Regions from separate parts of the Furfurilactobacillus curtus genome, predicted to be linked through region 1. Evidence: a T-box and tRNA genes for the amino acid it is inferred to sense, from the RefSeq annotation. Region 1 holds a T-box; the other holds one or more tRNA genes.

Region 1 (15,360 bases):
TTTTCTTGATCAAACTCGGTATATATTTCAAAATACAATTTTATTTCTACCTTTCATCTCATATCAACTCGTATATTTTTAACGGTGACTTAAAGCCAAAAGATTCATTGTTTCATTGGGATAATTCCGGAGGGTAAATCTTGGGTTCGTTTGTGATAGATCGCCCGTTCCCCACCGATGTATTTAGGCTTACTTCGAATAAAGCTCACATGTGCGCGACCGATATTTTTAATCGACGTGCGGACGGAGATCTGAACAAAGCGCACGTGCATACCAATAAATGTGTCACCAATGTCCATGCCAGCATCCCCCACGACATGCTCAACTTCTACTGGATTTTTAAATAACTGAAAAGCAGCTACCTGCGCTGGACCGCCAGCACTAATTGACGGTACAACAGACACAATCTCTAAATTTCTTTTTTTCGCCAATTCACGTTCAACCAAAATGGCCCGATTGATATGTTCTGATCCTTGAACTGCTAATTCAATATCGCGCGGCTGCAAAACATCCAAGAGCGTCCTAATTACTAACACACCAAGTGATTCACTTGAACTACTGCCCATTCGATAGCCTTGAATTTCGCTGGTACTACAGCCTAGAACAAAAATATCGCCTTGCTCTAAATTTGCTTTGCCCAATAACTCCTTGACGCCAGTCTCAATTTCCAGTCGAATCCGTTCACTAAGGTCCAGACTGTCCATACCTGCCTCCTTAACTTCTTTGCCGTTTTTTACGGTACTTCCACGAGACCAACGAAAATCCCAAAATAATGGTCATAAGTGGGTTTAGGTAAGGGTAAAAAGCAAACGGAATATATTTTAAAGGATTGACATTGAGGGTGCCCGAAATAAACACACCGCTCACGCCCCAAGGAACAAGCGCGTTAATATCAGCACCAGCCGTTGCTAATGTTCGTGATAAGTATTTGGGGTCCAAACCCAATCGATGGTAAGCCCCTTTAAAGGTTGTTCCCGGTAAAATAATTGAAAGATACTGCTCACCAACAGCAAAGTTAATTCCAATACCACTCAACGCGGTCATTAGAATTAAACGTCCAGGCGTATTTACAAAACGTTGAATACTGTCAATTACGCCGTGTACCACACCAAATTTAATTAATAATCCGCCAAGAGAAAGTGCACAAATAATGAGTGAAATTGATCCCAACATGCTATCAATACCACCACCACTCATAATCTTATTAACCGTTGATACGCCCGTTGTTGCGTGGTATCCACTCATTAAAATCAACCCAATTTTATTAATCTTAATCCCAGGTGATTCAATTAAAACCATTGCGATGGCCGTCAGCGCGCCTACCAATAGGCTTGGCACAGCGGGCACTTTGCGCCAGGCCAGCAACAATAGCACAATAATCGGAATCAGTGACCATCCAGAAATCAAGAACGAATGTCCGAGTGTATTACTAATTTCGTGAATAGTTTTTAAATCAGCCACATGTGTCGTGGTGCCAATGAAAAAGTACATGGCCATAGCAATCACAGCAGCCGGTATGACGCTTTGACTCATGTTTTTTAAATGAACATACAAATCCACCTGTGCGATCCCAGTGGTTAAATTAGATGTATCAGATAATGGCGACATGTTATTCCCTAAAAAGGCACCAGAGACTATCGCCCCCGTAACTATTGGCGCAGGAAATCCCAACACATGGCCGATGCCCATAAAGGCAATTCCCATCGTTGAAATGGTAGTGAATGCGCTACCTACCGTGATCCCAATAAGTCCACAGATCAGAAAAATTGTGGGCAAAAAGAATTTGATAGAAAGCACTCTAAAACCAATGACCATAATTGTGGCGATGGTACCCGATGCCAACCAAGAAGCAACTAATAAACCGATCATTAAAAATATAATGATTGGAATGATTCCTGGCGTGATTCCTTCAACAATTCCATTAAAAATTTCATCCCAACTAAACCCACGCAGGTGACCATAAAACATAATTAGTGTGAATACCAACAAGATTGGAATTTGAGGTGCCATTTTGTAATGAATAATTAAAATGCCCAATAAAGAAAACATTACAATTAACGTTATTAAGCTCTCTGCTAATCCAAATTCCAGGTGCACTCGCTCATCTTTTTTCATGGTGTTACCTCTAAATGATAAAAGGGTCCCGCTTTAATTAAGTAGGCCCCTTTCAAACGTATTGTTACTACTTATTTTTTTGCAGATCGGCTTGAACTTGCGTCAACCACTTGTCACTCTTGTGGCTAAAAATTATAAGTGGTGCGACAAATAGAATAATCGTAATGAGTACTACGAAAATGGCTTGCGTTAAATCACTAGCGATCAACGTCGCAATAATAATGACAGCAATTCCAAAAATCAGTAACGTTGCCCACAAATAAGCGACGAAATTACCTTGATGTCCGAGTCGATAAGGTCGCGGTGCGTCTGGTTGCTTTTGTCGCAAACGAATAATTGAAATAGCAATCAATACATAAACTAACGCGTAAATGACCGTCGTTGCATTTGTTAGCGTTAAGAAGACTCCGTTGACATTTTTCATGACCCCATATAATAAGGCAAATAATGAAATCATGATGCTTTGCGTCAATACCACATTTTTCGAAACATCGTATTGGTTAACTTTATGATAGCCAAAGGATGCCGGTAATTGCCCTTCTCGGGCAACTTGTGTCATGGTTTTTGACGGCCCAGTCACCCAAGCTGATAGTTGAATCAAAACCCCAATTACCACCATAAAACTGAAGATGTTGGCAATAATGGTCGGCCAACCTAAAATTTTGCACCAAAGTAAAATAGGTTGAGTGATATTAGACAATTGAATTTTTCCGTTTGGCACTACATTAGCGACTAACATCCCATTTAGAATGTTCATCAAAACCAGTCCGATTAGAGCAATGAAAATTCCTCTAGTATAGGTCTTTTCTGCCTTATGAAGCCGGGGAATGAAGACCGAAGAAATTTCAATTCCAGTGTAGATGAACGAAATTGCGGCAAAATATTGAAGCGTCTGCATGTTTGAAAGACTTGGCATCAACTTCGACCAGCTGAATGTACCTAAATAACTTCCCGGATTAACACCCGTCTTAATCAGCGCAGCAATTCCCATCACCAGCATAATCACAATCGGAATATACACGCCAAGCCAGACTCCGATATTCCCACCTACCTTAGCCATATCGAACTTGAGGTTAAGAAAAGTAATAATCCAATAAAAGATCAAAATGTTGGCTAAAATAAACCAGTGATTATTTCCTAAAGCTACATTACCAATAGTATTTCCCCACAATGGACCAATAGTAGAAGCCACCATCACCATACCAGGGAACATTTGAACCCAGAGAAGCCAAGCAGTAGTAAAGCCCCATTTTTCGCCAAGTCCTGTTTTTACCCAGAGTTGCGGTCCACCTTCTTCTTGCATCATCGTTCCAAGTTCCCCTGAAATTAATGCAACCGGTAAGGCGAAGAATACGACTGCGAAAATCATGTATGTGATCTGTGTCCATCCAGTCGCTGCCACTGACGGGATGCTTCGTACCGTTGCACACAACGCCATAGTCATCCCAATGAATGTTGTGAGCCCAATTTTAGACGCCTGTTTTTCCATTTTTAAAAAATCCCCTTTTAAAAGTTTTTGAAACGACTAGCGTCTATTTTTCAAAAATGGCTGCCAGGTCTTGCTGAATTGCTGCTTTAATTTTTGGTGCGAAATAGGCAAAGTTTTCGGCACGATTCATATAAGGTGTCATGACGGAAGCTCGAATAATTGTTACTTTTTGTACCCTCTGCCATTCTGCTTCTGAGATACCGAGGCTTTGAACAAAATGTAGTGGACTATCACCATAGTCAGCTTGGGAAAAGTCAGTATGGGAAACAATGTATTCTTTTCCATAGAGACTTCCCTTGACATAAGAAGCCTGATCGTACAAATCGTGATTCAACTGATTAATCTCGTCTAAATTGGTGTTGCCCTTTTCTGTAATGACGTAATCCACCATGTTAAAATCAGGATCTGTCAATGGATGTACCTGAATTGTATGTTGCCCAACCTTAAATTCGAGTTGACCTAAAAAGTCATAATAACGTCGTGCTCCTTCCATCGACGCACCAATCAGCTTGCCATATCCAGAAACGTTCAGTGGGAGCACGTGATGGGCAGCCCACACCGCAGCTGCAGTTGCCCCAGCTTTAGAGCCTTCTAGAATATAGGCACCAAGTAATGCCGGAATATCTGCACCCTTTTCAAATACATAAGTAGCAAAATAAGAAATCGTATCTCGCATTCTGATATCTTTGATGGCAATCCCACCAGCGGCATAAGGAACATATCCCATTTTGTGAGGATCAATAGTAATCGATTCGGCTTCATCAAATGCTTTATAGGCGTCATAAACCTCTTTTTTGATGAATGACTTCTTTTCAGTGAAAACACCGTATTCTTGATGCTTTTGTTGTAGTTGATCAAAGGGAATGAAATGATTGTTTTCATCTAGGAAAATTGCGCGAGCATAACCGCCATATGCGGCATCAACATGTAGATAAAAATAAAGCCCTTTTTCCATTAACTCTTCTCGCAGCTTAACAATTTGGTCAATATTGTCGACGGCACCTTCTTCAGTGGATCCGGCAACACCTACCACCCCTAAAATTGGCGTTTTCTCTGCCGCCAATTTAGTAATAATTTGCTTTAACGCCGCAACATTCATCCGATAATGATCGTCAACAGGGACAGGGACGACTTGATCCAAGCCAATCCCAATAATGTCAGCAGCCTTTAGCCAAGAATAATGTTTCGTTTGAGGCACCAACCATTTACCTAACTCATGCAAATGTTCGCCACTTCTAGCCGATTTGTTTTTTATGGCATCCAGCTTATCGCCTGCTTTTTCTAGTAAATCCATAATTGTTTCAGTAGGTAAATTCAGTAATTCCCAATCTGATTTTCCAGCCACTAACTCCGGTGTGACCTCTTTCATGGCTAATGGCAGTGACTTAATATTTCGTGCATACCAAAGGCCTTCCAAATTTGCCAAAGATCCATCCGCTACAATGTGGCCCCAACCTTGTTGATAACCCATTAACGTGGCAAATTCGTGACCAACTTCCTCTTCCATTTGTGAAGTCGCTGGTGAGGACTCATACGCCACATTATTACCATTCCAGAGCATGGCGTAGTTATACGCTAAAATGGCTGGCATTAATGTTTCTGAATTCATATGTCCCCAATAACGTCCAGCAGAATGCCATGGTACTGACTCTGTCCGAATTCGTTGCGACAACTCATTTAAAACGTCTTTCATATGGTTAACTGTCGCGCCAAAGTTGTCACTAGATTGTTGTTCAGGCGTAATCATTGCTTTATCCTGTGGCAAGTAATTTTCACGCCACCCGAGATGCTCATCAACTAGTTCGTTCAATAAATCTTTATAGAGTTGACCATTTTCCGCCTTATCTCCAATAAACAAAGCATCAAGATCCAAATCTTTTGAAAAGGGTTTAAGATCATTCATTTTCAAAGCTTCTTTCAATTTATTTGAAGCACGCGTGTTCCTTCGCAAGTAATATATTCCCTCGAAAACGTCCCTGTAAAGGGTATTATGAACACGCTTTCACAAATTAAAAATGTATGAGCCTTGATTTAACAATGTTTTTGTTTCCTCAGGTGAGCAATCTCACCCGTTATCGGGTATAGCGGATTGATTAAGATCATAAGAAAAAGCCGCTAATTTAATTCAAAAATAATTAGCGGCTTTTGTATACGAACTCATGTTCGATTTTCTAATTCTGTTCTAATTTATGACTTTGGCTAAGAAGTAATTCCGTTTTCCTCGACGAATAATCATGAACTTCCCCGAAAAATTCTCTTGCGGATTAATAACTTCGTTAATATTGGTTAAGCGATCCCCATTAATTGTTATAGCTCCCGCCGCTACATCCTCGCGTGCCTGACGTTTTGACGGTTCAACAGCAGTCGACGCAAGCAAATCAACAATATTTTGATTTGTCCCGCTAACTTCAACATGTGGCACCTTTTCAAAGGCTTCCTGAACTTCTGCAACGCTAAGATCTTTAACATTACCTGTAAAAAGAATATCTGAAATCTTTTCTGCTTGATCTAGTGCCTCTTGACCATGAACGAATCGAGTGACCTCCTCTGCCAGCCGACGCTGTGCTTGCCGTAGCTCAGGATGCAGCTTAACTTGCTTATCAAGATTATCAATTTCATCTTTAGCTAAAAAGGTAAAGAACTTCAGATACTTAATGACATCACGATCGTCTTGATTTAACCAAAATTGGTAAAATTCGTAAGGTGACGTCTTTTTACTATCCAGCCAAATCGCCCCACCAGCTGTTTTACCAAATTTAGTTCCATCGGCTTTCAACATCAACGGGATCGTCAACCCGTATACTGGTTCATTAGCGTCCATAACCTTGTGAATCATATCAATACCAGCTGTGATATTCCCCCATTGATCTGCGCCACCAATTTGTAACTGAATACCATAGTCCCGATGAAGTGTTAAAAAGTCAATCGACTGCAAAATTTGGTAAGTAAATTCTGTAAATGAAATCCCTACCTCGAGTCGGCTTGCAACAATATCTTTTGCTAACATGGTGTTAACATTAACCACTTTACCGTAATCTCGTAAGAAGTCTAAGAGAGAAAGCTTAGATAACCAGCTATAGTTGTTAACCATCGTGACATTGGCATCGCCGCCAAACAAACGCTTCATCTGAGAACTCAACGCCTCAACATTATGGTTAACCTGTTCCATCGTTTGTAACTGCCGTTCTGAGTTACGACCACTGGGATCACCGATACTACCGGTACCTCCACCAATCAAAATATATGGATGATGGCCAGCTAATTCAAAGCGCTTCATCATCATAAAGGGAATCAAATGTCCAATGTGCATACTGTCGCCAGTTGGATCAACACCGCAGTACAAAGCGATTTTATGCTGATCAACGAGCTCACGTAAACCTTCAGCATCCGTCTGCTGATTAATTGCGTCCCGCCATGTTAATTCGTCAATAATATTCATTGTCGACCTTCCTTTCTTTCCGCACAAAAAAATCGTCCCTAAGAATTTCTTAGGGACGATTAACCGCGGTACCACCCGAATTACACATAATGTGTCACTTGATTAACTGATAACGCGGCTAAAGCGTGTTCTCTGACAGCGTTGAATGTAATTCGATTCACATCACTTTACCGCTTTCCACCAACCGCGGCTCTCTTAAAAAATGATGGCAAATCTACTTTGATCAACTAAAAACATTTTATATTAAATCTCTTTCGAAGCCTACAATACGGCATTAAAACTGATTTAGTCAACGTATTTACAGATTATATTTAAATTAGAAGTATGAATTGTTTTACGAACTTTTCCATGTACTCATATACATGTTGGTATGAATCGCTTTTAGACAAGGAGCAACTTTCAATTAGCGCGTGTAAAAGAACAGCAAGCTTGATTAATGTGATTTTATTTAATCTTTGAATTGGAAAACCGATAAACATTAAAATCAAATTAGATTATCGAACGAAATTAACATTAATTTTAAAAACTAGTTCTGTTAAATTAACAGAGAGAATAATATGAAAATCGAATTGTAAGGCCTCTTTTTTCATACTTTGGGAGAAATTAACATGAAATCGAATAATTCAAATCGAAACTTAGCTAAAATAAACTCTGATATAAATGGCCAGCATAAGTCAGAAGGTCAATTTCCCCATTCGAACTATCGCCATGTCCACTGGCAATTAATCCTTAGCCTCGTGTTCTTATCTCCATTGATTAGGCCACTGATCACTTTTCACTATTCAGCCATGCCTCTTTTGGCAGCCGCAATTATTTTCGCTGGATTAGTTAGTATCTGTGTCGGAATTTGGAAATTAGCTGGGGAATTAATCAATGCTTTCAACATGAGTTAGTCAACTTGACTAGCCTAGCTATTTTTTTATGTCTTCCCCTTTGCCCCTCTTTCAAACCGTAACTCACACTTGATCAAATTAATAAACAAACTAATTAGGAGTAAAACATGATTAACCTTAACGATCGCGACATTATGTCCTCTAGTGAAGCTGCCAGACGATGGCAAAAATCCGACGATTACGTACGCCAAGTGTTCAGAAAAAACCCGGAGCGGTTTCCAATCGGTACCATTCGAAAATTCGGCAAGCAGCTGGTTGTAACCAGACATGGCATAGAAATAGTCACAGGCGAGACGGAACCAGAGGCAAGAAAAAATGCTGCAAGCACATCTACAAATGCAATTGATAGATGAAAACAATTAACGAATCAATTCAACTTGTCTGAATTCGTTCGCCCAATCAATCATCGAAATTCAACGAAAAAGTTTTTATTTCAAAAAAACAACCGCTATTCTGACATTTATTAAATGCCAAAATAGCGGTTGTTTTAAATACCTCTTAACAAAGTACGCCGACTTAAAGTTTAAAATATAGCTCAATAGATCCCTCTATTTAGCCAAATACGGCTGAACCCTTGGAGTGACAAGCCAAGCCACAACACCGCCAACGACGGCTTGAATCGGATTAGTTGCTAGGCCGACGAGACCCACTGCAGGCCCATATAACAAGGAATCCGCTAAGAAATAACCTGCCACCATAACAACACCGCCAATTCCTAAGGCTAGCCACCGAGCCATCGTTCCAGACAAGCGTTGCGAAAGATAGCCAACTAAGAATCCTTCCAGCCCATGAATGATTAGCGAGAAGAACATGTACTGTGCATAACCTGAAAGTAAATCAAGTAAAAAACCACTAAGCGCACCAACGGTCCCCCCTACTTTGGGTCCAAGTGCTAAAGCAGCGATGAAGATTCCGGCATCACAAAGATTGATATTCCCGTGTGTCATCGGTACGGGAATGATGAAAAGTCGACTAATCACTACCGTAACTGCAACTAACATCGCTGTGAGCATTAATTTTTGTAGTTGCCCTCGATTAGGCGATTGATTTCCCATCACGATTCCTCACTAACGAATATCTTCTAAATTCTTATCCGTAAATTCATATTGAGCACGTTGACCACCAATCAACTTTGGTCGGGAACGTAGCGCAACAACGCGGGCCTCCCCAACATCGCGATGTTGTAATCGAACCGGAATTTGGACAAACTTCACATGCATCCCAATATCGGTACCACCGATGTCAATGCCGCCAGCCGCGGTAATATGTTCCACTTCAACCGGATCCTCAAATTGTTGATACCCGGCCACTTGTGTACCACCACCAGCATGAATTGCGGGAACAACTGACACAATTTCTAGATTATTTTGGTCGGCAACCTCACGTTCCAATAACAAAGCGCGGTTAATGTGTTCACAGCCTTGAATTGCCAAATGCAAATGACGCGGAATAAGAAATTCTTGCAAGGTTTGGACAATCACTTGGCCAATTTCTAAGCTAGAATTAGTTCCTTTCCATTCACCACGAATTTCACTCGTACTACAACCAACAACGAAGATACTCTCTGGTCGCAATGTGACATTTTCAAAATACTCGTTCAATGTTGCCCTCAAATCTTGTCGAACCTGTTCCAAATCCATTTTATTGCCTCCCGGCTGATCGCCGAATAATTTCGTCCAACGCTGTTGTGAACTTTAATCCAAATTTTCGCCATTCGCGAGGAAGTTGACTTGTCTCATTAATCGCCATCAATGTGATATCAACCGCCTGTTGGACCGCTTCAGTAAATTCAATAGATCGACTTAGTTCGCCACTTAATGTAGCAGCAAAAAAATCGCCTGCTCCGTAAAAATGACCAGCTATTTTGTGGTGACCGATAAAGCGGTACCCATCACTTGATACTGGATCCGTGAAAAAGACACCAATCTGGTCATCAAATTCAATACCAGTTACAACCACTTTAACGTCGTGTTGAAAACGAGTTTCCAGCATCTGAACAATTCGCGCTAATTCCTCAAAACTACTTTGAAAAGAAAGTTTCCGGTCAACTAGTTCCCCCAATTCAGTGACATTAGGAGTGATTACATCGGCTTTCTTCAATATAGGATCTAACAGCTTCGCATACCCTTTATCTAACCCAGGATATTGTTCGCCTTGATCAGCAAACACTGGATCAACAACGATCCGTGTTCCTTGAGCCAAATCAAGTATCTTGCTGGCAAACTCAATCGCAGCCTCGGAACCTAAGTAACCAATTTGGATCGTCTCAAAACTCATTAATTCCTCTTGAGACCAATGATTAACAACGTCATTCAACCAATTTGTCAGATCTAATTTTTTAGGTTTATCAAAGCCTTCGGTCTGAGTCGAAAGTAGCGTAACCGGCAATATGGCTGTCGTTAATCCGAAGGCAGCAGCAACGGGTAGCGCAGCGGCTGTAGAAATATTACCCAATAAGGAAAAGTCCTGAATGATGAGTGTTGTGGCTGGTAACGATTGTGGCATTTCCCCACCTCAATATTATTTTATGAAACCATTTTGTGAGTGCCGCTTTGTTCGAATTTCTATAAGAACAAATGCGGATACTAATATCACTTCGGCAAAAACAAATAAGTTCTTGTAACCACTTCGCTCAATGATCATGCCACCAATGGCCGGGCCACTTGCTTTACCAAGTGAAGAAAAAACATTTACTAATCCCTGATTACGGCCTTTATTTACCAATGCTGTGTATTCATCAACGACAACGGGGGCAGCTGGAACAAAAAGCGCCTCCCCAATTGTTAACAGAGTCATTGATATAATAATTAGTGACTCTGATTTACCTAGTAGCAATACCAAGAAAGATAAACAAAGAAAGGTTACTCCAAATTCAGCTTGGCTTAGCGTTTTTTTGAATACTTTTGGAAATTTTAGTAACAGAGTCTGCACTAGAATAATGCCAATACCATTTACAATCCACAATTGGCTGTAAAAACTTGTTGTTAGCCCGATTGTTAGAAAATATACAGAAAAGTTTGACATCCATTGGGAGTAGCTCAACCAAATTGCAAACAAACTGATCATCATCCTAATTACAATGTGACTATTGTGCTCCCGATGGAGGTCCTCAACTGGTGCAGTCACTATTGCCTCATGTTCCACATTCTCAAATCTTACGGGTAAAAATAATGATGCTACTAGAATTAGCGTCACTACAAACATCAAAATGACACTCATCAATAAGACCAGACCATGTCCATGATAAAGGGCGCCAAGAGCACCGGCTCCGACAACTAGACCAACGTTCACTCCTAAATACAGAAGATTGAAATCACGTTTTGAATTCTTATCATGGTCCATGTAACTTACTAAAGCATATTGTACCGTCAATACCCACCCAGTTGTAAAACCAAATGGCATTAAAAATACGATATAACCAATCGCGCCACGCCACATTAACCCAATAAATACGGATCCAGTCAGGCCCAGCAGACCAAGCATCAAAACAATGAATGGATTTTTACGATCAAATAATCGGCCAGCAATTGCAGACCCCAACGCATTCAAACACGAATAAACCAGCAACACTATGCCAACAACTGACAGCTTAAGCTTAAATTCACCGGTCAAGTACACAGTACTTAAAGGCCACACCATACAATAGATTGTATTAACAAGAAACGCCATTATTACAATTCGATTGATGCTCAATGTGCGGCCCATATAATTCCATCCCCTTTGAAATAAAGTAAAAAACTAGTAAAAAAAGCCACTTTTTCGCGTTCATTGTTTTACAATAAAGATACTAAATTAATGAAAGGGCTTTCTTAATCATGAATCTTTGGCAATCACTACGCGTCCAGTCACAACGATTGGATCAAAATCAAATAATCACAATTTCCGGAATACCAACCGGTTTGACGGCAAACTCACTTAAAGAAATTATTCCGTTTAATCAATTTCCTTCAGCAGAAGACTTAGCTTCAGCAAATGAAAATAGCTTTAACGAATTAATTACCAACTTTTTAGCAACATCGTTAGATTATCCCTTCTCCTTCGAACAAATATTGGCCGGAGTAAAACTCATCATATCATTAGGCGGAACTCAACTATTTGCCGTTGATAAACATGAGGATTACGTTATCTTTTGGCCATACCTTCTAGGCCACTTCACGGTAACGCATCATTTTGATGAAGGCTTTTACTTCGCCATGATTAAGCAAAATCGTCAAGTTCTTATTCCAATTTCTCCTATGGCTATCCGCCTAGAAAATGGGCTGTTGATTCGTGATCAAGATCAATTAGACAGAGAGGTTAAGGAAAGATATATGCTAGGTTTTAACTTATATGCTATCGGTCTAGTTCGTTTCGAGGAATTCCAAATCTTAAATCAATTAAGCTATGCCCCATAGAACAGTTAGCGAGCTTGTAAATTTTAGAGAAAGTGCCGCACAATCAATGTGCGGCACTTTCTAGTTCCAGAAGTTTAACGAAGAAACGTTTTCGGCTGGATGAATAGGATTCACCAGCAATTTTGAGGAAAACTCTTTCGCACTTCTTATAGCCATCTCTACTTTAACCTGTTGAGCCAATTTTGCTGTGATACAAGCAGATAAGGCATCAAATTGACTCAAAGACCGAGTATATTTTTGAGCTTTCCCTTCATCTGTCAGCCAAAAGTCGTCCCCGTTTGCGAGCAAAACATAATCCCTAGCCGGCTCGCCTTTTACTCCCGGAAGGTCTCCATGGATAAATACATTTTGAACCCCAATTCCACGAAGCTCATTAGCCGCATGAATCACATCGTCATCATTTAAAATTGTAAAATTAACTAAACTTTCGGCCTCAGTTACGTCTACGGTTATCACATCAGCCAGTGGAAGTAACGCTTTGATATACGTCGAAAAAGCAGCCTCCGATAAAAGTGGTTTTCCCGAATCAGAAAACAATACCGGATCCAACACAACCACTCCTAAACTCTGATTACGACAAGCTTGAACGACCGCCGTGATTAGTTCAATATTCGGTAAATAGCCAATTTTACAACTCGGTACATCAAACTCATTCAATATTGTACCAAACTGGCGATTGACAGGCGTCGAACTAATAGCCAATTCATGTTGGTTGATAGAAAAATCATTACCTAAAATTGCTGTCAAAACAGATATTCCATACACTTTAAGGACGTTAAACGTGTTTAGGTCCACTTGTGCGTATCGATTTCCTGTCGAATACAGCGCGGAAATTGTCAGTGCTGTGGGAAAACTACTGTCCATATTCTCACCTTCGTCTACAAAGACTGCCGCTTTTTAACATAGCATTGTAAAACGCAAAGAGAATGAGCCGGAAGTATGCTCCTTCCAACGACCCATTCTACATGCTGTTAATTTCAAACTAAGCTTTTTTTAGATCATATTTATTTGAGACAAATCCGTACAACGTCCATCCTGCAAACGTTACAAGTGCACCATATGCAAGTTCTGTAGCGCCGACCGCGTACAATGCATACAAACTGTAGATCGATGCAACTGTAGCAACGATGTTTGTTGTGCGCCGGGCAGACGCCGTAACTTTGGCGTCCAATTGCATTGTTTTAAGCGCTCCCATTGATAACAAGTATGGAATAACATTAGTCACCACCGCCAAATTAACTAAAACTGTAAATTGCTTTGACAAAGAAGGGCTAATTGTCATCAAAGCTAACAATGACTGAAGAATAGTAATAATAACCATTCCGGCTACAGGTGTGCCATTTGCAATAGTCTTCCCAAATACTTTCGGAAAGTAACCTTCATGTGCAGAACTGCGGAATACTTCAGCAATCGTGAACTGCCAACCAAGTAATGATCCAAAACAAGACAGAATCATTAGTCCCATAACGACGTTCCCGATAGCCGGGGTAAACATCTGACTGAAGGCAACACCAAATGGTGCATTCGAATGAGCCAAAGTTGAATTCGGTACAATTCCTTGCATAACGTTTGTCGAAACAATGTACATTATCGCCGCACCGATTGTGCCTCCGAGGACAGCGATTGGGACATTCTTCTTTGGATTTTCAACCGAATCCATATTGGCGGAAGCGGATTCCAACCCTAAAAAGGCCCATAAAGTAATGGAAATTGATTTGCTAATTCCATCAAAGAATCCAAGATTGTGTGGATTCCATGAAGTCGCATACATGTGACCACTAAAGAAGAACCATCCAGCTAATGAAATGACAACAACAGGAATAATGACGCCCCAAACCGTGAACGTACTGATTTGCCCAGTAATTCTTGCGCCACCAAAATTCATTACCGTTGCCAGCCAAAGGGTGAAGATTGTTGCCAAGGCCACTTCAACAGGCGTGAAATGCAAATGGAATAATACAACGAAATAGCCAACCGCCGAAATGGCAATGGCTGCGTTAGCAATAACTAACGACACACCATAGGTATAATTTGCCATGAAGGATCCTGCCTTACCATAAGAGTACTCGGCATATCCTCCCATCCCACCTGAATTTCTAGTATACATACCCGCTCGTGAGAAAGCATATGCCAAACACATAGCTCCACCAGCTGTAACTACCCAAGATAGAATCGACATTGTACCAACTTGTGCTAAGTTAGTCGGTAACATTATGATTCCTGATCCCATCATATTAATGGCCGTGATGATTGTAAGTTGAATCACGCTCATCTTTTTCTTTTCTTGTGCCATGTTTTTACCCCTATCCTAATTTAAAGAAAAAACGTGGTGGACAGTTGTTCACCACGTCAAATGCGACTAGTCCTCTTCTTTTGCGGCTTCTGCATCGTAAACGTAACCGTAAGCATTGACATGTCCATTTTCATTTTCGAAGTAAACACCTTGAATTTCTGGAGCAAATCCAGGGAATCTATTAATTCCTTCTTCCAAAATCAAGAAGTAGGTCTGGGCAACTTTACTCCATTTTTCCCCAGGGACAACACAGAAAACACCAGGTGGATATGGAAGTGCACCTTCAAGTGCAATTTCGCCCTCAATATCCTTAAGCGGAACAAGTTTGGCATTATTGTGTAGCAATTCAACGTTTGCATCATATGGCGTCATCGCTTGTTCAGGGAAGTAATCTGCTAAGAACATTTCTTTTTGATATTCTTTAGCATTATTACCTTTATAAAAGTCATGCAATTCTTGGCAAAGTTGACGAATTGTGTAACCCGCATAGCGTTCTTTATGCTGGGCATACAAGTTTGGCAGCACTTGTTCCAACGGTGCATCGGCTTTAATTTCGGCTTCAAACTTAACAATCTGTGAAACCAGGTTGTTCATCTTTGCGGGTGTTTCCGCAGGTGTCATTAAGAAGAGAATGGAATTTAAATCATTCTTTTCAGGAATAATCCCATGTTCCCGTAAGTAGTTAGCTAAAATAGTCGCTGGAACACCAAAGTCTTCGTATTCTCCAGTTTGGACAT
Region 2 (15,360 bases), 1.4 Mb from region 1:
AAAATACAGCCGATGTTGTTTGATTCCTGTCGTAAAATCAGTGACGTGCCGTGGTCCGCCGGCCACCACCACTCGATTATCCGGATCATCACCCAACTGCCCTAAAACTAGTTGCAACTGTCCGGTAATCAATTGTTGATACACATATTGTTGATCATCAATAAACATTGCTGCTCGACCATGTAAATTTTGTTGAGCATCTGTGTTCATCACCAAATCACCGACCACCACGTCTGGGTTGGGCGTTAACTCAGTCAACTGCTGCTGGTCGATCGCATATGCATATAAATGTTGCGCGGAAATATTAGGAATTTCATTAGTAGATCCAGTCAGCAGTAAGACGGTATCACTTGGATTAAAAGCGACTGGCGCCAGTGTACCAAAGGAACTTGGGGACTTAACCGTCCGCTGTTCGCCTGTTTCAACGTCCAGGATTCTAGTCACTTGACTAAAATCCCAATCCACCTCCGGACGACCTGCAATGGCCACGGTCAGCTGGCGGCCATCGTGAGACAATGGTCCTAATGTGAACCGATCTTCACTTGTCCAAATTTCACTGGCAGTGATTTGCCCGACAACTTGCCGTTTGATGACGTACCGCTCATCTTCAGCAAAATACCCGAGATCATTATCTTTATAAACGGTCTTGGTATAGCTGATCGGTTTTGGAAACCGTGGATCGGCCTTAGCGGGTACAATTCCATTTCGTTTTAACGCGGTCTGATAGTAAATCACCTGACGCGTAGTATCAAAAACAAACGCTGCCACACCAAAAGACTCAAATGTCCGCTGAACTGGGGAACCGCCAGCTAGTGATTGTGTAAAGACTTGGCGTTTTTGGTGTTCATCTTCACTTGTAAACAACAGTACCGTGTCGGCCAGTTGAAGTTGGTTATCTGAACCGTTGCCAGTGCCCCACATGGTTGTCGTCTGCGTTCTAAAACCGAATCGATTAATCATTGTCACATAATCATTTTCCCGTTGCCGCATTTTTGTTGTGAGGTAAAAAACACCGGTGTCATTGGCCACCGGCTGCCCCATTGCCACTAGCTCAAAAAGATCTGTCACTGCCACTGGTTTTGCCATAGCATGAACCTCGTCATCCATTAGATTGATCAATCGCAAACGAACTTAGTTGCCGTTATTATAGGGCTTTTTCAACGCGCCGCCTACTACATCATTAAAAAACTCAGAAGGAAGCCGGCCAGTTTGATCCTGAGCACTAGCGGGCTGGCTGCGATTGGTGAGTTTTACCAATTGATGGCAGTTGGCTAGGCACAAGGATCAGCCCCGTGTAGCTTGACAAAAAATCGGACGAGTCATAGTACAGATGGTTTCCACGTCATAACCAATATCCTCCAGATCCAAGCGTCATTGCTTGCCAACTACAATTTTCGGTGGTCTTGCTGCCATTGTTTAATCTCAGCCAATCGCTTGGCAAAACGGGCTTCAGACCCTTGATGAGTTGGCTGATAATACGTGCGACCGATTAAGTTGTCTGGCATCGTTTGCATTGTTGTTAGTTTGTCCTCAGTATCATGGGCATACTGATAGCCTTCCCCATAATGCAGATCAGACATCAGTTTGGTTGGTGCATTACGAATCTGTAATGGCACTGGCTCTGCTAACGTGTGCAGTGCATCTGCTTTAGCCGCATCGTAAGCCGTGTAAATCGCATTTGATTTTGGCGCTAGCGCCAAATAGGTGACTGCGTGCGCCAAATTGACACTGCACTCTGGCATGCCAATCAAATGACTAGCCTGATACGCGGCCACGGCCAATTCAAGCGCCCGCGAATCCGCCAACCCAATATCTTCGCTGGCAAAACGAATGAGACGTCGTGCCACGTACAACGGGTCTTCTCCACCCTCTAGCATTCGAGATAACCAATACAGCGCTGCATCCACATCTGAGTTACGCATCGATTTATGCAACGCTGAAATAATGTTGTAGTGTTCTTCACCATGCTTGTCATATAAAAGTGATTTTTTTGAGACAAGTTGGGCGACGTCATTTTGATCAATCGTCGTCACTTCACCGACCCGTTGTCCGTTTAAAACTGCCATTTCTAATGTATTCAGGGCCACGCGAGCATCACCATTAGCGAAATCGGCAATAGCGGCCAAAGTCGTTTCATCGATGTTAATTTGTTGATCACCAAAACCGCGCTTGTCGTGAAGCGCTTGATGTAATAATTGAATCAAGTCGTCTTGCTTTAGTGGTTGAAGGACAAAAACTTTGGTCCGTGATAATAGCGCAGCATTAATCTCAAACGATGGATTCTCTGTGGTGGCCCCGATCAACGTAATACTTCCCTTTTCAACAAAGGGGAGAAAAGCGTCCTGTTGTGCTTTATTAAAGCGATGAATTTCATCTACAAAAACAACGGTTCGTTCGCCAACTTGTCGATTTGCCTCCGCCTCAGTCATCACATCACGGATTTCTTTGATGCCACTAGTGACGGCACTAAAGTTAATAAACCGCGCCTGTGTCCTTCTGGCAATGATCCGGGCTAGCGTCGTTTTCCCCACTCCCGGCGGTCCCCAAAAAATAAAAGAAGATAACGTGTCCTCATCAATCAGTTGCCGTAATACCTTCCCCGGCCCTAACAATTGAGTCTGGCCGACGAATTCACTTAAGGTCCGTGGTCGCATTCGACTTGCTAAGGGCTGGTTTTCTTCATTATCCTCAAATAAAGAGGTCTGTTCTGGCACGTGATCCACCTCCTAATCAAACGTACGTTCGTAAAGCTAGTATAACATTTTTTATACTCGGCTCAACCTGCGCGCTGACAACGTCCGCTCATGAATCACTATATATTTCAATCATCGAAACTGAACCCGACCAAAAAAGACCCGACTTCCGCAATCATTACCGGAAATCAGATCTTCATTTCAAACTGGGATAGCTGGATTCGAACCAGCGCATGACGGAGTCAAAGTCCGTTGCCTTACCACTTGGCTATATCCCAATGAATGGCGGAAGTTGGATTCGAACCAACGAACCTTTCGGGGCGGTTTTACAGACCGCTGCGTTTAGCCACTTCGCTATTCCGCCAATTAACAACCCGTTTATTCTACCGAATCTTTTTGATAAATTCAAGACTGTTATTCACGTTAATGACAAGATTCGCAACCGTGTGAGCCATTCGCTCATAAAGTCTGCATGGTCCCATTCCATGATGCGATGAGTGTTGTAGCCAACTGCTTGGTTAAAATAAGTGACGCCGTCTAATAATTTGGGGGTTGGTTTGATGTGTAAGTGACCAAACTGCGCAAAATCCGCCCCACCTTTGCTCAATACCTCGCCTAAACGCTGACTTCCCATCATCGCATTGGCCATATTCCAGAAACGATTGTCGCTAGTCACGTGAATATACTCACGCCGTGGCACAAAATGGGTGACATAAAAAATTCGTTTGTGCGCAACATTAGCTGCTAATAACTGTTTGGCCGTTTGATCAAGCACCACTTGTTCACGTTCCGGATCACTCATCGGTTGCTGAATCGTCCCGTCGAACCAATAAGCTCGTTTCCACTGAGCAAAATCGTCTTCACTACGTTCATTGAATAATTGATCCGCAAATGTGTAATCGTACCAACCGTTGTTGCCAATAATTCGCCAATCCGTGTTAGGAATGTCCACAAATTGATTGTGTAAATAATGCGCATTTATCCGTGTTTCTAACTCTTCATAGGTGACCCCAGCTGCCATGTCATGATTCCCAGCCAAATAATACACTTCGGTTCGATGACCTAGTTCATGTTGTAAAGCTTCAACGTAAGTGGTTGTTTTAGTAAAATCATTAAACGTATCACCAGCGATGATGTAATAATCCACTTGGCGATCAACAAGGACCTGAGCCTGCTTCTTCAACAGCTCGTGAGCGTCCAATCGATTAACATCAAAATGATTGTCACTAGTAATTGCCACATTGGCCATGGTGATCACCTCCTCGTAAACAAAAAATGCCTTCAGTATTATCTGAAGACATCTTAGCATATCCTAATTAGTTCGCGGCAATTTCAACATCTTTCATCAAACCAAAGACTGGTTTTCTGAAGATAAACAAGACAATTCCGAAGACAACACTAACGGCTCCAATAGCCAGGAAGTATGGCACTTCCGTTGATGAACTGTAAAATTGAACAATCTGGGCGTTAACTGCTTGCCCAGCCGCATCAGCTAGGAACCACATACTCATCATTTGCGACCGAAAAGCATTTGGCGCAAGCCGCGTGGTCACAGACAACCCAATTGGCGAAATGAGCAATTCGGCAATTTCAACGATCGCCCAGCTCCCAACAAGCCAAAGCAGTGATACTCGGCCAGAAGTCCCGCCGATTAAACCAGGTAAGGCCATAAACAGGTATGAAACACCGGCAATCATCAAACCATAGGCAAACTTAGTTGTCGTGCTTGGCTGCCGTTTACCCAGCCGCGTCCATAAGATGGCAAAGAATGGCGTATAGATCATGATAAACATCGGGTTTAATGACTGGAAGTAGGCTGCTGGCATCGTCCATCCACCGATGGTTAAGTTGGTCCGTTGTTGAGCAAATAGGGCGAGAACGACGGAGCCTTGTTCTTCAATGGCCCAAAAGAGCATTGCGGCAATAAATAACGGAATGTATGCGACAACGTGACGACGCTCATTATGGGTCACTTTACGACTCGACAACATGACGACAAAGTAAACCACAGGTGTGGCAATTGCGACGATACTGATGAGTAAAATAATATTCTTTAAGTTAAAGGCATCCATCAGAGCCATTAGGATAAGAACTAAAATCAAGGCAACGATCCCAAGTCCCCAACGAATCACCAATGGGCGAATGTCGCTACGTTCGATTGGATCAGAGGCATAAAGTCCATCTTTACTAAGGTACTTACGACCATCCAACCAATATTGGAGTAAGCCGAAGAACATTCCAATTGCAGCTAATGAAAAGCCAAGGTGGAAGTTAACTTTTTCACCAAGGGTACCCACGATGTAAGGGGCAAAGAGACTCCCCATATTAATCCCAAACACGAAAATATTAAATCCAGCATCGCGTCGACGGTCTTCCGTGCTATATAATGCACCAACCATTTCAGAGACATTCGGCTTTAGTAACCCAGTCCCAACCACGATTAAGCCAATTGAAGCAAATAGAGCTGATGCACCAGCTGGAACGGCTAAAGCAATGTGCCCAAACATGATTAGCACACCGCCCATAAAGACAGTTCGCCGTGGGCCGAAAACCCGGTCGCTCAAAAAGCCACCGAGAACACTGGACAAATAGACCAGTGATCCATAAATCGCCATAATCGAACTGGCTGTTGCTTGGCTGAAGCCAAGGCCACCTTTATCGATCGCAAAATACATATAGAACAGCAGGATGGCACGCATCCCATAATAACTGAACCGTTCCCACATTTCGGTGAAGAACAGCGTGGCCAATCCACGCGGTTGGCCAAAAAATGCTGTATCCGTGCTTTTAGTTTCCAAAAGAATCCTCCTAATTGATCCCCAATGATAGCCAACGGCCACAACTTTCGGGAATTCTTGTTAAAATACATATTCAATTAAATACCCGTTTTAAAAAAAACGATAGAATAATTATAGCTGTTATAAATGGCGATAGTCAAACTTTCTTTTAATTTATTCGCCATTTTTCATCGAACAATTCTAATGTTCTAACAATTCCCGCGTGTCGCTTGATCATCACAGAAATGGCCGCCAGCATTTTTACTTTTTTCCAATCGATAGAATTTTAAACGCCGATATTCTGGCTATCACCATATTTTACTAATAAAAAAAACCACGTCTAAACGTGGTTAAACGAGACTAGATTCGATGCCGGATAGGTGACTCGAACACCTGACCCTCGGTTTACGATACCGATGCTCTACCAACTGAGCTAATCCGGCAAGACTAATTGGCACATCTGATAGTATAGCGAACTTGGCCGTTTGCTTCAAGTATCTTTCTAAATCAAAACGTGGATCATCCAGCGACTAATTGGAAATCTCTTTTAACGGATTAAAGGATTAGCCTGGTGGATTAAGCAGGCACATTGTCGATTGCGATTGCTATCCTGAATTTCACAGGCATTCATCAGAAACGCCCTGGATCCACTCAGTTGATCCCCATTACGTCCAGTTTAGGCTAACTTCAATTTAACCCGGCTCTATTTCTAAGTGCGACCGTCTTGATTAGCATCAGTCTGTTTATTCCAAAAAGAAGTGGGTTTTGACATGAATCATCAGCTGTTTAGTTTCCATCACAACCGTCATCTTCTTGATTAGCTTGATTTGCCGTCTAACTTGGTCACTAATCGTCATCTTATTAGTTGAGATGAAGTCACAAAAAAATCGTCAATCCGCAGATTGACGATTCATATGCATGGCGACGGCCTACCCTCGCAGGGAGCGATCCCCCAACTACTCTTGGCGCGACGAAGCTTAACTTCCGTGTTCGGCATGGGAACGGGTGTATCCTTCGTGCCATCATCACCACACTCTGAGGGTTACCCACTCAAAACTGAATCTGATTCTTTTTATCTTAACCGGACCACCACTTCGTGGTTAAGTCCTCGACCGATTAGTACTAGTCCGCTCCATGTGTCGCCACACTTCCACTTCTAGCCTATCTACCTCATCATCTCTGAGGGGTCTTACTTCCATATAGGAATGGGAAATCTCATCTCGAGGCGAGTTTCACACTTAGATGCTTTCAGCGTTTATCTCATCCATACATAGCTACCCAGCGATGCGCCTGGCGGCACAACTGGTACACCAGCGGTATGTCCATCCCGGTCCTCTCGTACTAAGGACAGCTCCTCTCAAATTTCCTGCGCCCGCGACGGATAGGGACCGAACTGTCTCACGACGTTCTGAACCCAGCTCGCGTACCGCTTTAATGGGCGAACAGCCCAACCCTTGGGACCGACTACAGCCCCAGGATGCGATGAGCCGACATCGAGGTGCCAAACCTCCCCGTCGATGTGGACTCTTGGGGGAGATGAGCCTGTTATCCCCAGGGTAGCTTTTATCCGTTGAGCGATGGCCCTTCCATACGGTACCACCGGATCACTAAGCCCGACTTTCGTCCCTGCTCGACCTGTCTGTCTCACAGTCAAGCTCCCTTGTGCCTTTACACTCTACAAATGATTTCCAACCATTTTGAGGGAACCTTTGGGCGCCTCCGTTACCTTTTAGGAGGCGACCGCCCCAGTCAAACTGCCTACCTGACACTGTCTCCCGCCACGCTAAGTGGCGCGGGTTAGAGTGGCCGTATAACAAGGGTAGTATCCCACCAACGCCTCCTTCGAGACTAGCGTCCCGAGCTCTACGGCTCCTACCTATCCTGTACAAGTTATACAGACACCCAATATCAAGCTACAGTAAAGCTCCATGGGGTCTTTCCGTCCTGTCGCGGGTAACCCGCATCTTCACGGGTAATATAATTTCACCGAGTCTCTCGTTGAGACAGTGCCCAGATCGTTACGCCTTTCATGCGGGTCGGAACTTACCCGACAAGGAATTTCGCTACCTTAGGACCGTTATAGTTACGGCCGCCGTTCACTGGGGCTTCAATTCTGAGCTTCGCTTACGCTAACCCATCCTTTTAACCTTCCAGCACTGGGCAGGCGTCAGCCCCTATACGTCATCTTACGATTTTGCAGAAACCTGTGTTTTTGATAAACAGTCGCCTGGGCCTTTTCACTGCGGCTGCACGTTAGTGCAGCACCCCTTATTCCGAAGTTACGGGGTCATTTTGCCGAGTTCCTTAACGAGAGTTCGCTCGCTCACCTGAGGATACTCTCCTCGACTACCTGTGTCGGTTTGCGGTACGGGTAATTAAACGCTCACTAGAAGCTTTTCTCGGCAGCGTGACATCAACGACTTCCCTACTAAATTCGGTCCTCATCACAGCTTGGTGTTAAGCCCATAAGCATTTAACTCATGAACCACCTTGCTGCTTGACCAGACATTTCCATCCGTCTGGATCGTTTAGCCTTCTGCGTCCCTCCATTGTTCAAACACGTTTAACTAGTACAGGAATCTCAACCTGTTAGCCATCGACTACGCCTCTCGGCCTCGCCTTAGGTCCCGACTAACCCTGGGTGGACGAGCCTTCCCCAGGAAACCTTAGTCATTCGGTGGATCAGATTCTCACTGATCTTTCGCTACTCATACCGGCATTCTCACTTCTATGCGCTCCACCAGTCCTCACGGTCTGACTTCTCCGCCCATAGAACGCTCTCCTATCGCGCCACTTACGTGGCACCCACAGTTTCGGTAATGTGCTTAGCCCCGGTACATTTTCGGCGCAGAATCACTCGACTAGTGAGCTATTACGCACTCTTTAAATGGTGGCTGCTTCTGAGCCAACATCCTAGTTGTCTGTGCAACTCCACATCCTTTTCCACTTAGCACATATTTTGGGACCTTAACTGGTGATCTGGGCTGTTCCCCTTTCGACGGTGGATCTTATCACTCATCGTCTGACTCCCGGATAACACATCAATGGCATTCGGAGTTTATCTGAATTCAGTAACCCATGACGGGCCCCTAGTTCAAACAGTGCTCTACCTCCATGATGCTCTAATCCGAGGCTAGCCCTAAAGCTATTTCGGAGAGAACCAGCTATCTCCAAGTTCGTTTGGAATTTCACCGCTACCCACACGTCATCCCAGCCTTTTTCAACAGACACGGGTTCGGTCCTCCGGTGCGTATTACCGCACTTTCAACCTGCACATGGGTAGGTCACCTGGTTTCGGGTCTACTTCAACATACTCAATCGCCCATTTCAGACTCGCTTTCGCTACGGCTCCGGTCTTTCCACCTTAACCTTGCATGCTAACGTAACTCGCCGGTTCATTCTACAAAAGGCACGCTATCACCCATTAACGGGCTCTAACTACTTGTAGGCACACGGTTTCAGGAACTATTTCACTCCCCTTCCGGGGTGCTTTTCACCTTTCCCTCACGGTACTGGTTCACTATCGGTCACTAGGGAGTATTTAGCCTTACGGGATGGTCCCCGCAAATTCCGACGGAATTTCACGTGCTCCGCCGTACTCAGGATCCTGAACTGAGGGACTTTGATTTCGTCTACGTGGCTCTCACACCCTATGGCGACGCTTCCCAACGTCTTCGACTATCAAGGTCCTTGGTAACTCAAATGTTCAGTCCTACAACCCCAAACTGCAAGCAGTCTGGTTTGGGCTCTTCCCCGTTCGCTCGCCGCTACTTAGGGAATCGATTTTTCTTTCTCTTCCTGTTGCTAATGAGATGTTTCAGTTCACAACGTCTACCTTCAACTAGAGTATGTATTCCCCTAGTGATAACCAGCGGTTAAACTGGCTGGGTTCCCCCATTCGGAAATCTCCGGATCAAAGCTTACTTACAGCTCCCCGAAGCATATCGGTGTTAGTCCCGTCCTTCATCGGCTCCTAGTGCCAAGGCATCCACCGTGCGCCCTTGTTAACTTAACCTAACAGTTCTAAAGAACTGCGGTTGTGAGTTTAGCGAATAACAATTACTTGTTAAAAAACTCAAAAAACGCGGTGTTCTCGGTTTTTAATAAAAAGAATCAAGATTCAGTTTTCAATGTGCAATCCTAGCATCATTTAAGATGCATTTGAGGGTAAATCCCTCAAAACTGAACAACGTTTCCACTAATGTGTAAGGTTCCGATTTGTTTCCTTAGAAAGGAGGTGATCCAGCCGCAGGTTCTCCTACGGCTACCTTGTTACGACTTCACCCTAATCATCTGTCCCACCTTAGGCGGCTGGCTCCTAAAAGGTTACCCCACCGACTTTGGGTGTTACAAACTCTCATGGTGTGACGGGCGGTGTGTACAAGACCCGGGAACGTATTCACCGCGGCATGCTGATCCGCGATTACTAGCGATTCCGACTTCGTGTAGGCGAGTTGCAGCCTACAGTCCGAACTGAGAATGGCTTTAAGAGATTTGCTTGGCCTCGCGACTTCGCTGCTCGTTGTACCATCCATTGTAGCACGTGTGTAGCCCAGGACATAAGGGGCATGATGATTTGACGTCGTCCCCACCTTCCTCCGGTTTGTCACCGGCAGTCTCATTAGAGTGCCCAACTTAATGCTGGCAACTAATCATAAGGGTTGCGCTCGTTGCGGGACTTAACCCAACATCTCACGACACGAGCTGACGACAACCATGCACCACCTGTCTTTCCGTCCCCGAAGGGAACGTCTTATCTCTAAGATTAGCAGAAGATGTCAAGCCCTGGTAAGGTTCTTCGCGTAGCTTCGAATTAAACCACATGCTCCACCGCTTGTGCGGGTCCCCGTCAATTCCTTTGAGTTTCAACCTTGCGGTCGTACTCCCCAGGCGGAATGCTTATTGCGTTAGCTGCGGCACTAAGGGGCGGAAACCCCCTAACACCTAGCATTCATCGTTTACGGCATGGACTACCAGGGTATCTAATCCTGTTTGCTACCCATGCTTTCGAGCCTCAGCGTCAGTTACAGACCAGGTAGCCGCCTTCGCCACTGGTGTTCTTCCATATATCTACGCATTCCACCGCTACACATGGAGTTCCACTACCCTCTTCTGCACTCAAGTTGCCCAGTTTCCGATGCCCTTCTCCGGTTAAGCCGAAGGCTTTCACATCAGACTTAAGTAACCGCCTGCACTCCCTTTACGCCCAATAAATCCGGATAACGCTTGCCACCTACGTATTACCGCGGCTGCTGGCACGTAGTTAGCCGTGGCTTTCTGGTTAAATACCGTCACAATCTGAACAGTTACTCTCAGATTCGTTCTTCTTTAACAACAGAGTTTTACGAGCCGAAACCCTTCTTCACTCACGCGGCGTTGCTCCATCAGGCTTTCGCCCATTGTGGAAGATTCCCTACTGCTGCCTCCCGTAGGAGTCTGGGCCGTGTCTCAGTCCCAATGTGGCCGATCAGCCTCTCAGCTCGGCTATGCATCATCGCCTTGGTAAGCCGTTACCTTACCAACTAGCTAATGCACCGCGGGTCCATCCTGAAGTGATAGCCGAAACCATCTTTCAAGCGAAAACCATGTGGTTTTCGTTGTTATGCGGTATTAGCATCTGTTTCCAAATGTTATCCCCCACTTCAGGGCAGGTTACCCACGTGTTACTCACCCGTTCGCCACTCGCTTCATTGTTCTTTCAATCTAGTGCAAGCACCGTCAATCTAGAACCAAAGCGCGTTCGACTTGCATGTATTAGGCACGCCGCCAGCGTTCATCCTGAGCCAGGATCAAACTCTCAAATTAATGAGTTATTTGAAATAGCTCTTGTTTTTGTTACTTGGTTATAAAGTGAATTGACTTCACAATTTGTATTGCTTTGAACCGAAGTTCAAAGACCCTACACATTTGATTCGTCGAAACGTTGTTCAGTTTTCAAAGATCTACCTGTCTGCTACCAAATTGGTCTGTATCAGACAACTTAATTAGAATACCAGTTCCTCACTACTCTGTCAACAACTTTCAATAAATTATTTTCAAGATGTTTTGAATTGGTATATTTGCCGCTAGGAAGGAAAAATGTTTATTTCCTTTTTGACGACGTTTATTAGAATACCAGTCCTGAATCCACGGGTCAATCATTTTGTTACAATATCATTTGTTTTTAATGTTTTCCATTAATGCCAGCCAATTCCTTATTGTTTCCCGTATAACTGTACCCGTTTTTTCCATAATGGATATTGCTAAAAGCAGCGGAAACGCAAAAAAAGACACGCCTCAACGTGTCTTTAAGATGCTGCATTAATCTTCTTGGTCGAGATTATCTTCTGCGCGCATCGTTGGGAATAATAAGACGTCGCGAATCGACGGGGCATCAGTCAATAGCATGACTAGTCGATCAACACCGATTCCTAAGCCGCCAGTTGGAGGCATACCGTATTCCAACGCTTCAACAAAATCTTCATCAATCAATTGAGCTTCATCATCACCGGCATCGTGTTCCTTCGCTTGGGCTTCAAAACGCTCACGCTGATCAATCGGATCATTTAGTTCTGTAAAGGCATTGGCGAATTCATTGCCCATAATATAAAGTTCGAACCGGTCTGTGAAACGCGGATCATCTGGATTCTTTTTAGCCAGTGGTGAAATTTCAACCGGATGACCATAGATAAATGTAGGCTGAACCAGCGTATCTTGAACCTTATCTTCAAAGAACTGATTAATAATATGACCCACTGTCCAAAACGGTTCATAATGAATGCCGTTTTCTGTTGCTAATTGTTGTGCCTGTTCAAGATCCATTGGCTGCCAAAAATCAATACCTGTTTCAGCCTTGATGGCATCAACCATGTGAACCCGTTTGAACGGTTTGGCAAGATCAATCGTCGTGCCTTGATAGCTCACAATGGCATCTGTAGTCACTGCTTTAGCAGCGGCCTTAAAGATTCCCTCAGTTTCATCCATCACATCGTGGAAATCCCAGTAGGCAACATAAGACTCTAACATCGTAAACTCAGGATTATGTTTGGTATCAATGCCTTCGTTGCGGAATACACGGCCAATTTCATAAACCCGTTCCATCCCACCAACAATCAAACGTTTTAAATGGAGTTCTAAGGCGATTCGTAAGTAAAGTTCAATATTTAACGCATTATGATGAGTGATAAACGGCCGTGCCGCCGCCCCACCAGCAATGTTATGCAATACCGGCGTTTCAACTTCTTGGAAATCCAAACCATCTAGGTAATGACGAATAGCCGAAATGATTTTTGTACGCTTCTTGAATCGATCAAAACTATCATCATTAGCGATCAAGTCAAGGTAACGTTGCCGATAAATTTGTTCTTGATTCGTTAAACCATGAAATTTATCAGGGAGTGGCCGCAACGCTTTACTTAAGAAAGTTAATGCTTGCGCACGTACAGTTAACTCGCCCATATCGGTCTTAATGACATCACCTTTAATGCCAATAAAGTCACCGATATCCGCCCGTTTAAATACGTGGTACATCTCTTCACCAATGACATCTTTGCGAACATAAATTTGAATGCGCCCGCTACGATCCTTTAAATCGGCAAAGCCAACTTTCCCCTTACCACGTTTGGAGACCATCCGTCCAGCAATTGTTACAATATGGTCTTCATTGGCCAAAGTTTCCTTGTCTTCGTCACCAAACTGCTCATGCAATTGCGCAGCCAAATGTGTCCGGTCAAATCGATGGCCAAAGGGTTCAATCCCTTGATCGCGCAATTCTTGCAATTTTTCGCGGCGCACGCGCATTTGATCATTCATTTCTGTATCTTGTTTTGCCACATTAATCCCTCACTTCTGTCAAATTAACACTGCCACCATTTTACACTAAAAGTTAGCCTTGCCGAACACTTTCCGAAGTTTCCCGTGCTTGGCGGGCAGCTAATTGCGTCATGAACCGATCAAATAGTTCAATCATTTCAGCTGATGTTTCTGCGTTATTCAAGGCGACTTTTGTCCGCGCAGAGTGAGCTATTCCTTTCAAGTAGTAGCCGGCCTGGCCCCGAAACTCACGTGAACCAACGTGATCACCTTTTAAATCCACTAACCGCTGCAAATGTTCCTTAGCGATGGCAATCTTTTTATCTGCAGTTGGCTCTGGCAACAACTCCCCTGTTGACAAGTAATGCGCCATCTGGCCCAATACCCATGGGTTACCTTCTGCGGCACGACCCACCATTGCGGCATCCGCACCAACTTCTTCAATCATTTTCTTGGCGTCTGCCGGTGTTTGTATATCACCGTTTCCCATAAATGGAATATGAATCTGCTTAGCCACTTCATGCAAGATGTGCCAATCAGAGTGGCCCTCGTAAAATTGATGACGTGTTCGCCCATGCATGGCCAATGCGCAAGCACCGCCGCGTTCGGCCGCTAAAGCATTTTCCACTGCGTAAAGATGGTCGGGATCCCAGCCAGTACGCATCTTGACGGTCACTGGCTTCTTGACCGCATCTGTCACATAAGAAACCATTTCATAGACTTTATTGGGGTCTAACAACCACCGAGCACCGGCCTCCGTTTTAACCACCTTGTTAACAGGGCAGCCCATATTAATATCGATAATATCCGCCTCAGTTTGTTGATCTACATACTGGGCCGCTTGAACTAGGGTTTCTTTCGTCCCGCCGAAAATTTGAATACTCATTGGATGCTCAGCTTTCGAAACACTCATCATCGATAGCGTTTTTTTATTTTGATACATAATACCGCGGTCTGAGATCATTTCGCAGACAACCAAGCCGGCCCCAAATTCCTTACAGATAACGCGAAAAGCTTGATTAGTCACTCCAGCCATCGGTGCAACTACAATCTGGTTAGGAATCTCCACTGAACCAATTTGCCACTTCATCTTTGCACCTCCAAATTTTATGCCTGCTGTTCGGTAATAATTGCGGCCAAGTCTGCTTCACTGAACTTATACCGGTTGCCACAAAAACGGCAAACCGCTTCGGCACCATGATCCTCATCAATCATTGCTTGCAATTCATGAGCAGGCAAACTACTTAAATCGGTGGCAAAACGGGCCTTCGAACAATCACACTGAAAAGCCACGGGGACTTTTTCCAAAATATTTACCCGCGACTCACCAAACAAGTCAGTCAAGATGTCTTCTGGTGTCTTCCCATCGCGTAGCAATTGCGAAACTAACGGCATGTCTTTTAAAGATTGTTCCAGTTGACTAATCGCCTGATCGTCAGCCCCTGGCAAAACCTGGATCATAAAACCGCCAGCCACACCAATCGTATTGTCGTTTTCTACAAACACCGATACCCCAACTGCTGACGGGATTTGTTCCGACTGAGCCAAATAGTAAGTGAAATCATCCCCGATTTCCCCACTTACTAGACCGACCTGCCCCGTGTAGGGTTGATCCAAACCTAAATTTTTTGTAACCGATAAAAACCCATTGTGACCCACTGCGCCGCCAACATCGATGTGTCCAGCCTCATTAAGGGGCAGATGAACGTGTGGATCGATGATGTACCCCTTAACAATACCATTGGCATCTGCATCGACCACAATTCCTTTAGCTGGACCGTCGCCAGCTACTTTGACGGTCATTGTTTCTTGCCCTTTCAATAAAGAAGTACCGAGTAATAGTGATGCCGTTAACGTCCGTCCTAACGCTGCCGAAGACGCACTCCACGTATCGTGGCGCCGCTGCGCTTCCGCAACCACTCCTGTACTTCTCACGGCATAAGCGCGAAAATTACCGCCATCAATTATGCTTTTTACTAAATAATCGTTCATTTCAAACTCCCTCGTTAACTATCCATCACTCACTGATGGCGTAACCCAAAATTTCTGAAAGCAAGTATACCGCACTCCATAAAAAAAGTCAGTTACGCGTGAACTCA

The links. A T-box is a leader RNA that pairs with one kind of tRNA and senses whether it is charged. The one in region 1 lies ahead of tyrS (tyrosine--tRNA ligase), so its partner is inferred to be a tRNA-Tyr.
Region 2: it has a tRNA-Tyr gene. The T-box ahead of tyrS (tyrosine--tRNA ligase) is inferred to sense a tRNA for this amino acid. The anticodon was not compared.

Annotation. Positions count from the first base shown of each region.
Region 1 covers NZ_BAAHXU010000001.1:504,284-519,643, forward strand. The annotation lists gene ACYQ0Y_RS02610 (TIGR01440 family protein) at 105-704, opposite strand; gene ACYQ0Y_RS02615 (Na+/H+ antiporter NhaC family protein) at 715-2,115, opposite strand; gene tyrP (tyrosine-tyramine antiporter) at 2,183-3,604, opposite strand; gene tdc (tyrosine decarboxylase) at 3,648-5,507, opposite strand; gene tyrS (tyrosine--tRNA ligase) at 5,787-7,043, opposite strand; T-box leader at 7,092-7,277, opposite strand; gene ACYQ0Y_RS02635 (hypothetical protein) at 7,652-7,936, shown strand; gene ACYQ0Y_RS02640 (helix-turn-helix domain-containing protein) at 8,044-8,289, shown strand; gene ACYQ0Y_RS02645 (ECF transporter S component) at 8,485-8,991, opposite strand; gene ACYQ0Y_RS02650 (TIGR01440 family protein) at 9,004-9,576, opposite strand; gene ACYQ0Y_RS02655 (bifunctional hydroxymethylpyrimidine kinase/phosphomethylpyrimidine kinase) at 9,578-10,441, opposite strand; gene ACYQ0Y_RS02660 (MFS transporter) at 10,457-11,641, opposite strand; gene ACYQ0Y_RS02665 (hypothetical protein) at 11,752-12,330, shown strand; gene thiD (bifunctional hydroxymethylpyrimidine kinase/phosphomethylpyrimidine kinase) at 12,391-13,194, opposite strand; gene potE (putrescine-ornithine antiporter) at 13,313-14,623, opposite strand; gene speC (ornithine decarboxylase) at 14,690-15,360, opposite strand, start outside.
Region 2 covers NZ_BAAHXU010000001.1:1,893,953-1,909,312, reverse strand. The annotation lists gene ACYQ0Y_RS08895 (alpha/beta hydrolase family protein) at 1-1,086, opposite strand, end outside; gene ACYQ0Y_RS08890 (replication-associated recombination protein A) at 1,386-2,654, opposite strand; tRNA gene ACYQ0Y_RS08885 (tRNA-Gln) at 2,900-2,971, opposite strand; tRNA gene ACYQ0Y_RS08880 (tRNA-Tyr) at 2,977-3,057, opposite strand; gene ACYQ0Y_RS08875 (metallophosphoesterase) at 3,112-3,942, opposite strand; gene ACYQ0Y_RS08870 (peptide MFS transporter) at 4,010-5,491, opposite strand; tRNA gene ACYQ0Y_RS08865 (tRNA-Thr) at 5,841-5,913, opposite strand; rRNA gene rrf (5S ribosomal RNA) at 6,387-6,503, opposite strand; rRNA gene ACYQ0Y_RS08855 (23S ribosomal RNA) at 6,567-9,485, opposite strand; rRNA gene ACYQ0Y_RS08850 (16S ribosomal RNA) at 9,701-11,275, opposite strand; gene lysS (lysine--tRNA ligase) at 11,771-13,261, opposite strand; gene dusB (tRNA dihydrouridine synthase DusB) at 13,335-14,351, opposite strand; gene hslO (Hsp33 family molecular chaperone HslO) at 14,369-15,253, opposite strand.